DNA from 3 places in the Paenibacillus sp. FSL K6-2393 genome. Region 2 is predicted to be linked to each of the others. Evidence: riboswitches for the same ligand, from Rfam matches in the RefSeq annotation. Region 2 holds a riboswitch; each other region holds the start of a gene.
The links. A riboswitch is a leader RNA that binds a small molecule or an ion and turns the genes downstream of it on or off. The one in region 2 is predicted to bind thiamine pyrophosphate.
Positions count from the first base shown of each region.

Region 1: linked by a shared signal. The riboswitch ahead of thiC (phosphomethylpyrimidine synthase ThiC) and the one ahead of MHI14_RS26615 (ABC transporter ATP-binding protein) in region 2 are both predicted to bind thiamine pyrophosphate.
Region 3: linked by a shared signal. The riboswitch ahead of MHI14_RS12975 (thiamine phosphate synthase) and the one ahead of MHI14_RS26615 (ABC transporter ATP-binding protein) in region 2 are both predicted to bind thiamine pyrophosphate.

Region 1 covers NZ_JBBOCU010000002.1:719,941-724,157, forward strand. Annotated here, with positions in the region: gene MHI14_RS30425 (alpha/beta hydrolase) at 1-332, opposite strand, end outside; gene MHI14_RS30430 (IclR family transcriptional regulator) at 692-1,435, shown strand; TPP riboswitch at 1,586-1,699, shown strand; gene thiC (phosphomethylpyrimidine synthase ThiC) at 2,119-3,903, shown strand.
Region 2 covers NZ_JBBOCU010000001.1:6,001,314-6,005,530, reverse strand. Annotated here, with positions in the region: gene MHI14_RS26625 (ABC transporter substrate-binding protein) at 1-718, opposite strand, end outside; gene MHI14_RS26620 (ABC transporter permease) at 882-1,712, opposite strand; gene MHI14_RS26615 (ABC transporter ATP-binding protein) at 1,702-2,466, opposite strand; TPP riboswitch at 2,624-2,726, opposite strand; gene MHI14_RS26610 (radical SAM/SPASM domain-containing protein) at 2,908-3,783, shown strand; gene MHI14_RS26605 (pectate lyase) at 4,133-4,217, shown strand, end outside.
Region 3 covers NZ_JBBOCU010000001.1:2,931,763-2,935,979, reverse strand. Annotated here, with positions in the region: gene MHI14_RS12990 (thiazole synthase) at 1-39, opposite strand, end outside; gene thiS (sulfur carrier protein ThiS) at 42-245, opposite strand; gene thiO (glycine oxidase ThiO) at 242-1,414, opposite strand; gene MHI14_RS12975 (thiamine phosphate synthase) at 1,432-2,094, opposite strand; TPP riboswitch at 2,321-2,430, opposite strand; gene MHI14_RS12970 (ABC-F family ATP-binding cassette domain-containing protein) at 2,506-4,056, opposite strand; gene MHI14_RS12965 (hypothetical protein) at 4,195-4,217, opposite strand, start outside.

The DNA.
Region 1 (4,217 bases), on a different contig from region 2:
CTGAAAATAATCGTTTTGCTTGCAGCATTATCAGCAGGTATATACCATCCCTGCATCGTGCGGCTGCCATCTGCTGCCGGGAACGTGATGTCTTCATACTTCATGTTCTTGGCTTGCATCGGATTGGAGAAGACAGGCGCTACCGTTGGATTGGATAATACCCATGCGATATAACCATGCAGTGCGATAAAACAAAACAGTAGAAAAAATACAACGGAGAGCAGCAACGCTACGATAATATGTTTGAACCGAATCAGCCTCGGTGATAGGGAAGAGGGCAGATCGGACACTTTTGTTTGCAGCGGGGCTTCGCTCTGGGATGTTGGATACATGAATGCCCCTCCTTTGAAGTTCAGTTGAAGATAACAACGACATGAAAAGAGAATTGCGTCGATTTCAGAGCCTGCTTCAGAGCGATGTCTTAATGTAATATATCTTTATCGTATGTTCCAGTATAGTCAAAGTCAATTGATTGAGGGCATTTGTTACGCAATTGTTATATAGTTCTTAAGATATATGGGTAACATTACCTTAGTGTGTAAATTACAGGGGATTAAGTCTTATAAAAAGGAAAAATTTACAGGTTGGCCTATTTCGATTTTGGCTCTTTTTGGTTTACAGATGAGACCGTTTCTCATATAATTTATGTAACCAAGTTTCATGTGATGAAACATGAGGAGGGCATTATGCCATGGAAGATCGCAAGTTAACCGTCCGGGCTGTGGAACGGGCGCTGGATATATTATTATGTTTTACCACACGCAGTGATCTGGGACTCACCGAAATTGCCAGCCAGATCGGCTTGCACAAAAGTACAGTGCACCGTTTGATGGCTACGCTGGAGGATCGAGGGTTCGTGATCCGTGATGCAGCAACAGAGAAGTACCGACTTGGCATCCGAATCTGGGAGCTGTCAGCTCATATGTCCCGCAGTGACGATCCTGCTATTCTGCTGTTGCCTGCGATGGAGCGACTGAGAGATCGATTGGGGGAGACCGTGAGTCTGTACCTGCGTGATGGGAGTGAACGGATACGGATTCAGGCTGTGCAAAGTGATCAGGCGATTCGCCGAGTCGCCCCCGTTGGTGTTAGACTCCCGCTGTCTGTGGGCGCTTCCAGCAAAGTTTTGATGGCGTTTGCCACGGACGAGGATCGTGAAGAACTGATGAACGGCCCGGAATGGCCGGTGTTTATTGATCCGGCGGTGTATTTGGCGCAAATGGGAGATATCCGGGATAACGGATATGCGACGAGTTATGAGGAACGTGAGCCGGGAGCTGCCGCGGTATCTGTACCGATTATGGATCGCAGAGGCAATATTGCAGCTGCGCTCTCGGTCTCAGGGCCTGTCAGTCGACTCTCGCAGGAGACATTGCATGAATACGCACCTGTATTGAAGGATGCTGCTACGCAGATGGGGCTCATGTTATCCTGATGTTTATGTAAGTTTTTTTCTCCAATGGAGTTTGATCATTTGGAATATAAAGGTTGTTTTTATGTTCCGGTTGCGCTACTCTGTAATGGACGGCCCTACGGGGCCAGCTTCATTGAATATGAACGGCGGCTTATGTAAGCCGCAACTTACTAACGTTACTGGGGGAGTCCGAATTGTCCGGACTGAGACGGAATCGCATGAGATTCCGGACCCTTTGCACCTGATCTGGATCATACCAGCGTAGGGAAGTAATCGGCGATATGACCTCAACCACCTCATGATGTGACCCTTGTAGTCTCCGTTAAGGAGCTGATTGAAGGTGCATTATTGGTGATGGACATAAAAGTCGGTTCCTTCGGGGACCGGCTTTTTATATACAGTGAACGGGCGATATAGCGCGTACTCCATTGACTTCTTTTTTCAATAACCTGCGAAAGTGGGCTTGTATGATGAGAGAGAAGTCACCATAGATTCATGATCTGTGGCAGCCCCCGTCTGTTGTTAACTGTACATGAAAAGTGTCTCCCCTGGTCTGGCGTAGGATCGCTCTTTCTTCTCTGCATTGCGCATGATTTGGGACAGGTACGTAAGTAAGCTAATGACGATACCAACCAAACAAGCGATGAACACTGAGGAGGAGACAAGCGAACATGAGTACAGGAAATCAAACGGGACAACAAGCGATGGAGCAGGAACATAACGGTCAGCAGGTGGAAAAAGAAACAGGAGTGGCCGGACGGATTCAGCCCTTTCCGGGCAGCCGCAAAGTCTACATTCAGGGCTCACGGCCGGACATTGCTGTACCTGAGCGTGAGATAGCCCTTCATGACACGAATACTCCCCAAGGGGTGGAGCATAACGAACCGCTACGTGTCTACGATACGAGCGGGCCGATGACCGATCCCGGATTTCATGCCGATATCCGTGCAGGTCTGCCAGCCTTGCGTACCCGTTGGATCACAGAGCGTGGTGATGTCGAAGCTTATCAGGGCCGTACGGTTAAACCGGAGGATAACGGACTAAAGCCCGGAGGGAAGAGAGCCGGCGCCGAAGAGTACCCTGGATTGCGTAGCAAACCGCTGCGAGCACAGACAGGACGCTGTGTGACTCAGATGCATTATGCGAGGCAGGGAGTCATTACGGCAGAGATGGAGTTTGCCGCCATTCGTGAGGGCGTAGAACCGGAATTTGTAAGGCAGGAGCTGGCGAGTGGACGTGCGATTCTGCCATCCAACATCAATCACCCGGAGAGTGAACCGATGTTGATCGGTCGTCATTTTCACGTGAAGATCAATGCCAACATAGGTAACTCTGCCGTATCTTCCTCCATCGAGGAAGAGGTGGAGAAGATGACCTGGGCGGTACGTTGGGGATCGGATACGGTGATGGATCTGTCCACAGGCAAAAACATTCATACCACCCGGGAGTGGATTATCCGCAATTCACCTGTGCCGATTGGTACGGTGCCGCTGTATCAGGCGCTGGAGAAGGTGAATGGCGAAGCGGAAGCGCTGACCTGGGAGTTGTACCGTGATACGCTCATTGAGCAGGCAGAGCAGGGAGTGGACTACTTTACGATCCACGCAGGTGTACTGCTGCGTTATATCCCCATGACCGCCAAGCGGATGACAGGCATTGTGTCTCGCGGTGGGTCCATTATGGCAGCATGGTGCCTTGCGCATCATCAGGAGAATTTTTTGTACACCCATTTTGAAGAAATCTGCGAGATTATGAAAAGGTATGATGTGGCGTTTTCGTTGGGAGATGGACTTCGTCCAGGCAGTATCTACGATGCCAATGACGAAGCTCAGATGGCGGAACTGGCTACGCTCGGGGAACTGACGCAGATCGCATGGAAGCATGATGTGCAGGTGATGATCGAAGGGCCGGGTCACGTGCCGATGCATAAGATCAAAGAGAATGTGGACTTGCAGATGGAGATATGTAAAGAGGCACCGTTCTATACGCTGGGGCCGCTGACGACCGACATTGCTCCGGGATACGACCACATCACATCCGCCATTGGTGCGGCCATGATTGGCTGGTTCGGCACGTCCATGCTCTGTTATGTTACACCAAAAGAACATTTGGGCCTGCCCAACAAGGATGATGTGCGGGAAGGGGTCATCGCCTACAAGATTGCAGCCCACGCCGCCGATCTGGCAAAAGGCCATCCACGTGCTCAACGCCGGGATGATGCATTGTCCAAGGCACGCTTCGAGTTCCGCTGGCGTGACCAGTTTAACCTGTCACTGGACCCTGAACGTGCGCTGTCCTACCATGATGAGACGCTGCCAGCAGAAGGAGCCAAAGAAGCTCATTTCTGCTCCATGTGCGGACCGAAGTTCTGTAGCATGCGCATCACGCAGGACATTCGTGCCTTTGCCGCGGATAAAGGATTGTCCGAGAATGAGGCTGTAGCAGCGGGCATGCAGGAAAAGGCCGAGGAATATCGGACACGGTCCTAAGCGCCGGTACAGCGCAAGCTGGGCAGTCTGAAATAGAGATAAAGCCGTTTCTCTCTGTCATTGCAGAGAAGAACGGCTTTTTTTAGTGTTATGTCATGTATGTATTCTTAACCGTACTCAGCCTTTATCAGAATTAGCTTTGTGACTATGTGTGGTCCATATTTTATACAGAATTCCTGCGATAACGAATAAAAGAGCGTCACTGAGTTTTGGTGCTCCTCCGTATAGAAATGCGGAGCAGGAAAAACCTACTATAAACAGTAAAACAATATAGAGTAAACGCATATTAGTTCACCTCGTTAATTTTTGGTGCT
Region 2 (4,217 bases):
CACCATAATCGACGGGGTTAATGGATTTCATGGCATGTCCTTCTTTCTCCAGAATCAGTTGCTCATGGTTAATAAAACCACCCATAATTGCATCCGCCTGTCCGGAAGCCAGCGAAGGAATCAGATCGAACCCAACGTCGACCAAATTCATGTTGTCGGGGTTGCCGCCATCCTTGCTAATCATCGTACGAACCATCGCTTCATACAGCGGAATCGAAGAATAACCGACAGTTTTCCCTTCAAGACCTTTGGGTGAGCTCACGTTGCCATTTGCTTCGGTCAACAGATGCACAAGTGGGTGGCGAACAACAGCAGCAATGGAACGTACAGGAATGTTCTCACCACGAGCGAGCAAAATTTGGGGCTGGTAGCTTAGAGCCAAATCAATTTTTCCAGCAGCAACAAGTTTGAGTGAATCATTGGTATCCGCAGGCATCTGAATTTCGACATCGAGACCTTGATCTGCAAAGTATCCTTTTTCCTGAGCAACGTAGATGAAGGAGTGTACTGCATTCGGGTACCAGTCGAGCATGATGGACAGTTTATCTTTGGCGTCTGATGTTGGCTCGGTTGCAGACATGTCTGTCTGTTGTGCATTGGTTGCAGAGTCTGTTGTTGGCGTGTTTTTGCTAGTATTCGTGGTGCTGCATCCGCTAACGATCAGCAAAAGGCTAATGAGCATGATGGGAAGCAGGGAGTATATACCTTTGTTATTCATAAATGAAGTTCCTCATTTCATCGTTTTGGTTTGTAGAAAATGGACAGCAGCATGTTAACGGACAATGTGACAATGAACTGATTGAAGATGCTGCTGAAATTGTGCATAAGGTATGTTTTGAAGATTGTAACTCCTGTATTTACCTCTAATTTCTGTCTAAGTATTATCCAACTTTTCTTTTGCCTCCATGACGATGACGCCGTATGCTAAACCGTTTCTCCAGCCAGGCAATCAGTACAAACAAAACGATCCCAAGTAAGGATAACAGCACAATAGCAGCAAACATCGCATCCGTGTTCATGTTGCTGGACATGCGGCGGCTGAAGTATCCGAGACCTTTGCTGCCACCGAGCCATTCGCCAATCGTTGCCCCAACCACGCAGTACACCACAGACATCTTTAACCCCGAGAAAAAAGAGGGAAGTGCCAGCGGAACCTGGAGTTTGCAAAAAATATCCCACTTGCTGGCGCCCATGGTGAGCAGCAGTTCACGCTGCTCTGGATCGCCTTGGCGGAGTCCATCGTAGGTACTGACCACAATGGGGAAGAATGCGATTAAGAATACCACCGCGACTTTGCTCCACAACGTGTAACCAAACCACAGGATAAATACGGGGGACAGGGCAATCAGCGGTATGGTCTGACTGATCACGATGAAGGGATACAAGGCCTTTTCAATCGATCGGTTCATATGCATGCCTGTCGCTAGCGTAATTCCGGTCACTATGGATAATCCAAAACCTACGGCAACCTCCATAAAGGTTGCAGGCAGATGGATGGTCAACAGCAGATGACGATGCTCGACCAGTGAGCCTATGATGGCCGTGGGTGCTGGAATGATGAAGGAGGGCACCCATTCCATACGCACAATCACTTCCCAGATCGCCAGTGATAAGAACATGAGCATAATAAACAAACCATATTGGGAAAACGACCTCGAGAGCCACTTTGAACACCACGTCCAAACGCTAACCTCAGCTCTATCAATTTGCATGCAATTGTTCCTCCAGTTGTTGCCTCATCTGCACGAGAGCCAGTTCGTAGATCATGTCCGAATGCCTTGGGCGTGGTAAGGGAACCGTCATCTCCCGCAACTGCTGGCCTTGCCCCCCTGGAGTTAACAGAATGATACGGTCACTTAACAGCAGGGCTTCTTCGATGTCATGTGTAATGAACAGCACGGTTTGGCCAAAGCCCTCCCACAGCTCCAATAACCAGCGATGCATTTGTCGTTTGGTTAAGGCGTCGAGTGCACCGAAGGGTTCATCCAGCAACATGAGCTGCCCGCCTGTAAGCAAGGTACGCAGCAATGCCACCCGCTGCCGCATGCCGCCGGATAACTCATCTGGATAGGCCTGCTCATAACCGGACAAGCCGAACCTTGCCAATCCTGCGATGATATCGGCTCGTAGTTTGTCCTTGTCCTGTCGGCCTGGTGCCAGCTCGGCAGGCAGCATGCAGTTCTCCATGACGGTACGCCAGGATAACAGCAGGTCTTTCTGCGGCATATAGGCGACTCGTCCGAGCCGTTGTCCTTGCGGTACATCAGCAATATCGATGGTGCCGACGGTAGGCTCATGCAAGCCTGCGAGCAGCTTGAAAAGCGTGCTTTTACCTGATCCGCTGGAGCCAATGAGCGAGACAAATTCTCCTTGTTGGACCTGAAGCGACACATTGGCGAGCACGGGTGAATCCTTTTTTTCAGGAAAAGCGAAGCTAACGTTCTCAATGGTTACATGGTTTCTCATCTGATCCTCACCCCCTTGATGTCAGACTGCTGGAATAACAACGGCATCCTGTACTCTGCAAAAGAACAAAAAAGACCCACCCATTTCCGGAGAAATGAGTGGGTCTGTAAGTTAAATCCGCAATTTATCTTCACATACATGAAAAAATTCCGCTTACTAAAAGGCCGCTCCACTTCCCTCCGCTGGTATGATCCAGATCAGGTTCAAAGGGTCCGAATAGTCATATTCGTCTCAGCCGCAAGGCTCCCCTAGTGCAAAAGTTCAAGATATGCAGTTGTGTGTTCAGCATATATCACTTGAACATGAACTGTAAAGAGGCAGCATGATAACTGAACAATTTACCTCGGCTCATGAACCCGATATAATAGGGATGGCCCGTATTGGCCGGATCACAAAATGCAGGTGGGATGTTCTCCCTCCTAGGCAGAATGGGGACCCGAGTTGAAAACGTTCAAAAAAGTATATATTGAGATCACGAGTATCTGCAATCTGGCTTGCAGCTTCTGTCCGCAGACGCAGCGTGCCAAAGGATTCATTGACCCTGAAGTCTTCAACAATATACTGGAACAAGTTAAACCACACACCAATCATATTTATCTACATGTCAAAGGCGAACCCTTGTTGCATCCCAAAATAGATCTGTTGCTTGATTCCGCACATGAGAAGGGACTCAAGGTGAACATTACAACGAATGGTACACTGCTGCCCAAGACTCAGCATAAATTGCTTGGCAAACCGGCGCTGCGGCAGATGAATTTCTCCCTGCACAGCTTCGATGGGCATGAAGGTTCAACCGACCGTGACGGATATCTGCGTCATATTTTGTCCTTTGTACATGAGGCCGTTAAGCACAATGTCATCATCTCTTTCCGACTGTGGAATCTGACGCAGGATAACTTCACGAATGCTCAGATGAATCGAAATCGGGAGACCCTTGAAGTGCTGGAACGTGAGTTCAATCTGGACTTCCGCATTGAGGAAAAAGTGGTTCCAGGCAGCGGGGTCAAAATTGCCCCAAATGTATACCTGAATCAGGACCACGAGTTCCAGTGGCCAAGTCTGGATGCACCTGAAGATGATGGCAAAGGCTTCTGCCATGCATTGCGTGGTCAGGCAGCTGTGCTTGTGGATGGAACGGTGGTTCCATGCTGTCTCGATGGCGAGGGTGTAATTAACCTGGGTAACGTGCACGAGAAGTCATTCTCGGAGATTATTGAGGGTGAGCGAGCGAACAATCTGGTATATGGCTTCTCCAGGCGGGAAGCTGTGGAAGAGTTGTGTCGAAAGTGCGGTTATCGTCAGAGATTCGGAGCCTGATATCTTATATCAGCAAGCCAGAAGACATTCAAGATCACACATTTGGAGATAAATGTAGTGGTCTTTCTTTGTTATCGGGGATTAAAGTTAGGGATACAAACGTTACAAATGAGCATACCTGAGGTTGATATCAGCATATTGCTTGAGGGACCTGGTATGCAAAAAATGCCGATATGACAGGGATTGTGCGATGTCATGATATATCTGATCTAATGATTATTCTAGTTACCTTCCTTATTTGGTAGGATTAGGTTGTGATTTGGGCAGAGGTGCACCTCTGGCGAACTTCCAGTACAAGCCCAGACTTGTACACTACCAAAAAACGAGAGAATAAGGGAGGAATTAAGTTATGAAAAAAATATTGACGTTGTTGCTGTCCGCTGGTTTGGTTGCTTCTATATTTGGTGCCGTTCCGGCTGCGGCTGCACCTACCG
Region 3 (4,217 bases), 3.1 Mb from region 2:
CAATCTGGACTCAAACGTATATTTACCAATATTCAACATCATCAACCGCCTCCTACAAAATGTACAATCTCAATTCGATCGCCTTCTCTTAATGCCGTTGACTCATGATACTCACGGGTTAAAATATGCTTGTTCAGCTCTACAACTACAGTCTTGACTTGCAGATCAAAAGATTTAAGCAGTTTATCCACACGATTCAATCTGTCTTCAATCTCCATCCGTTGACCATTAACGATGATATTCACTGCACCACTCCCTTTCTGTTCAATCGCTCCGGACTCAGCGCCTCAATTCCGAGTTCTTCTGAGCTTTTGCCAGCGAGCAACTCAGCGATAAGCCTGCCTGTTATCGCACTAAGCAAGATACCGTTGCGGTAATGCCCAAAGGCGGCGAACAGCCCTGGTATACTCTTGCAAGCACCTATATAAGGCAGTCCATCTGGAGTTGCCGGTCTTACGCCTGCCCACGCTCGCATAAATTGTGCTTCTTTCATCCCAGGTACCCAGTGGGTAGCCGCTGTTAGCAGCTTCTGGACACCCTGTACAGAAACGTTAAGATCCGTTCTGCCTGGCAGACTGGTTGCCCCGAGCCAAACTTCGCCATTGGCTTTGGGAACAATATAGATATCCTCTGCATACACCGTTCTGTCAGGTCTGTACCCTGCATGTTCATCTGAGAACTGAACGGCGGCTATTTCTCCTTTTACCGACCACACAGGCATGCTCAGATTCACATGTCTCATTAACTCTTCACTCTGTAATCCAGCCGCTATAATGACATGTTTGCATCTCATCTCACCGATCGATGTGGTGATTCCCTGCACGCCAAGTTCGTTTGCTTGCACACGTATATCCTGTATGTCCTCCATAACCCGTGCTCCCAATGCTTGAGCGGATTCAGCATATGCCTTCGTTAGATGGACTGGAAGAATCTCACTCTCGTAAGGTCTGTAGTAGGCTCCATACGTATCTCTGTTAAGCCATGATGCCTCCTGTTGCACAACGGAACGATCCCACCATACCTCATCAGCAGAAGCAGACAACGCAGACTTCCGATTGTCCTTATAACTACTTAATTCACTGTATGAACGAAAAGGAGTTAGGAATCCCTGGCGTTGCAGGCCAGTCTCTACCTCACTGAGTGTAGCCATTAGCACCTGTTGCTCGATAAGTAACTGTCTACTCTGTCTGGCAAGCTTAGCCATCAAAGGATGAGCAAAATCCTCACTGTCTGCCGCCAGCATTCCAGCCGCCGCGCAAGAAGTGCCTCCTGCAATCGCCGAACGCTCCAGCAACAGCACATCCTGTCCACGGGAAGCAAGCTCATAAGCGATAGCACAACCAACAACGCCTCCACCTACAATAATCGTTTCTGCATGAAACTTATCTGGTTTATCAATAACGATCTCTTTCATCCTCTCATCTCCTTGATTCAGGGACTCAGACTTTCTGTAGCAACGATAGCCTGCCTTAATAATGCAGCCGCCCGATCCGGTGACTCGCTCGCCCATACATTCGAGATCACGGCGACTCCCTGTGCCCCTGCAGAGCGAATAGCGTGAATGTTTCCCGGTCCGATACCCCCAATCGCCATGACAGGAATGGAGACACGCCTGCACACTTCAGCAAGAGCATGTAATCCTCTGGGGTCAAGATCAGGCTTACTGTTGGTTGAGTAGACATGCCCGAAGAAAAGATAATCGGCTCCCCGTTCTTCAGCGATTTTTGCCTCATCGATTGAATGAACAGATACACCCAGACGAAGGCGCTGCACATTGCTTATAACAGCAGGGTTATAATTTCGTATCGCATCTTGCCCCCAATGTACACCGCCATAAATGTCATTCTGTGGAGGCAGTTCTGAACTATTGATAACAATGCGGCAAGATGGAATGCCAACGCTACGCAGACTTTGAGCCCAACCGATCTTGTCTTGCCATGTGAGTTGTTTTTCTCGTATTTGAATATAGTCCACCAAAGGCCAAACGTCCTTTGCAGCTTTTACAAAAGCTGCCTGATCCCCTGCACCCGTAGATACAACATGCAATTCAAATGATTCTTGAACATGTTCATGAGAAATTACCGTACTGTTCATCTCCTTCCAAACTTGAATGCTATGAAAACACAAAAAAGCCACTCCCGTAGGGGAGTGGCTGCGTATTAATTATAGAACCAGATGACTGACTGATACATACAGTTCATTTCGTGCAATAAAGCTATAGACCTTATAGCCATAACGTTATACACGCAACTGCATGTTTCAATTCGTTAAGCAGACGGTTGAAATCCTTAAGAGTTGCCGTTTGCTCACGTCATTCACTGAAACGCGCTCGCCACTTCCCTACGCTGGTATGATCCAGATCAGGTGCAAAGGGTCCGGAATCGCATTCTTCCATCTCAGCCGCATCGTGCGGCCCCCCTAGTGTTCATATGAAGTTGTAGCCTATGTTACCATAGACGGATTTTTTTGTCACCGTCATTTCTGTTAAACATTGTCTTAGATCATCTAGTTTTTCTCAGACCACTCTTCGACATTCCATGTTTTGGTGACCCAACCCTCGTAGAAATCAGGTTCATGAGATACCAGTAACACCGTTCCCTTGAATTCTTGCAAAGCACGCTGCAACTCCGCTTTGGCTGTGACATCGAGATGGTTTGTCGGCTCATCGAATAAAATCCAGTTGCTTTCACGCATCAAGAGTTTGCATAAACGAACCTTGGCTTGCTCTCCACCACTCAGCATGTTAAGCGGACGGGTAATGTGCTCATTTTTCAACCCGCAGCGAGCGAGATGACCCCGGACCTCATTCTGGGTCAAATGTGAAAACTCATTCCAGACATCCTCAATCGGCGTGATATTCCCAGCACGAACTTCCTGCTCAAAATAGGCCGTTTCGAGATAATCTCCCAAAAAGGTCTTTCCACTGAGTGGAGATATTTTGCCCAGGATGGTTTTCAACAGCGTCGATTTACCCACACCATTACAACCTACGATGGCAATTTTCTCACCACGTTCGATTGTCATTGTCATCTTAGGCAGCAAAGGATACGTATATCCAATTTCAAAATCAATGCCCTCAAAGACCGTTTTGCTGCTCGCGCGGGCATCCTTGAATTTGAACGTTGGTTTGGCTGCTTCATCTGGACGATCAATACGTTCAATTCTGTCCAGCTGTTTCTCACGGCTCTTCGCTCGACCTGAAGTTGAAGCACGTGCCTTGTTACGCTGAATGAAATCTTCCTGCTTCTTGATGTACTCTTGCTGCTTCTCATATGCATCAATATGCTGGGCTTTATTCATATCAGCCATCTCGAGGAACTTGTTATAGTTCGCTGCATATCTCGTTAATTTGGCAAATTCCAAATGATAAATGACATTTACGACTTCATTCATGAATTCCGTGTCATGGGAGATTAAGAGAAACGCGTGCGGGTAGTCCTTCAGGTAACGTGACAGCCATTCAATGTGCTCTACATCCAGATAGTTGGTCGGCTCATCCAGCAAAAGAGCTGTAGGTTTCTCTAGCAGAAGCTTGGCAAGAAGCACCTTGGTACGTTGTCCACCACTTAGAGCTGCGACATCCCGATCAAGACCAATTGCGGACAAACCAAGACCATTGGCCATCTCTTCCACTTTTACGTCAATCAGATAAAAATCGCCCTGTTCCAGTTGTTCCTGAATATTGCCCATCTCTTCCAGCAACTGCTCGAGCTTATCTGGATCTGCATCTGCCATCTGGTCCGTAATATTCATCATTTCTTTTTCCAATTCAAGCAACGGAAGGAATGCATCCTTAAGCACGTCACGAATGGTTTTGCCTGGGGTAAGCTTCGTGTGCTGATCCAGATATCCATAACGGACCTTAGGTGTCCATTCCACTTTTCCACTATCTTTAAGCAATTTACCGGTAAGGATGTTCATTAATGTGGATTTACCCACACCATTGGCACCAACAAGTCCTACGCGCTCTCCGGCAAGTAAACGAAATGATACATTTTTAAATAACGTGCGATCTCCAAAATTGTGACTTACGTTCTCTACTGACAATAAACTCATAAGATGAGGTTGCTCCTATCTATTAGACATTACTTTTGTTATTGTTCCGAAACCCTATTCTAGCACAGGTCCCGTCTTTTCTGAAAGTAATGTAAACAGTTCAAGAACCTCTTACATGATTTTGTCATACAGGCTACCCTAACGATTAGAGCATTTATATT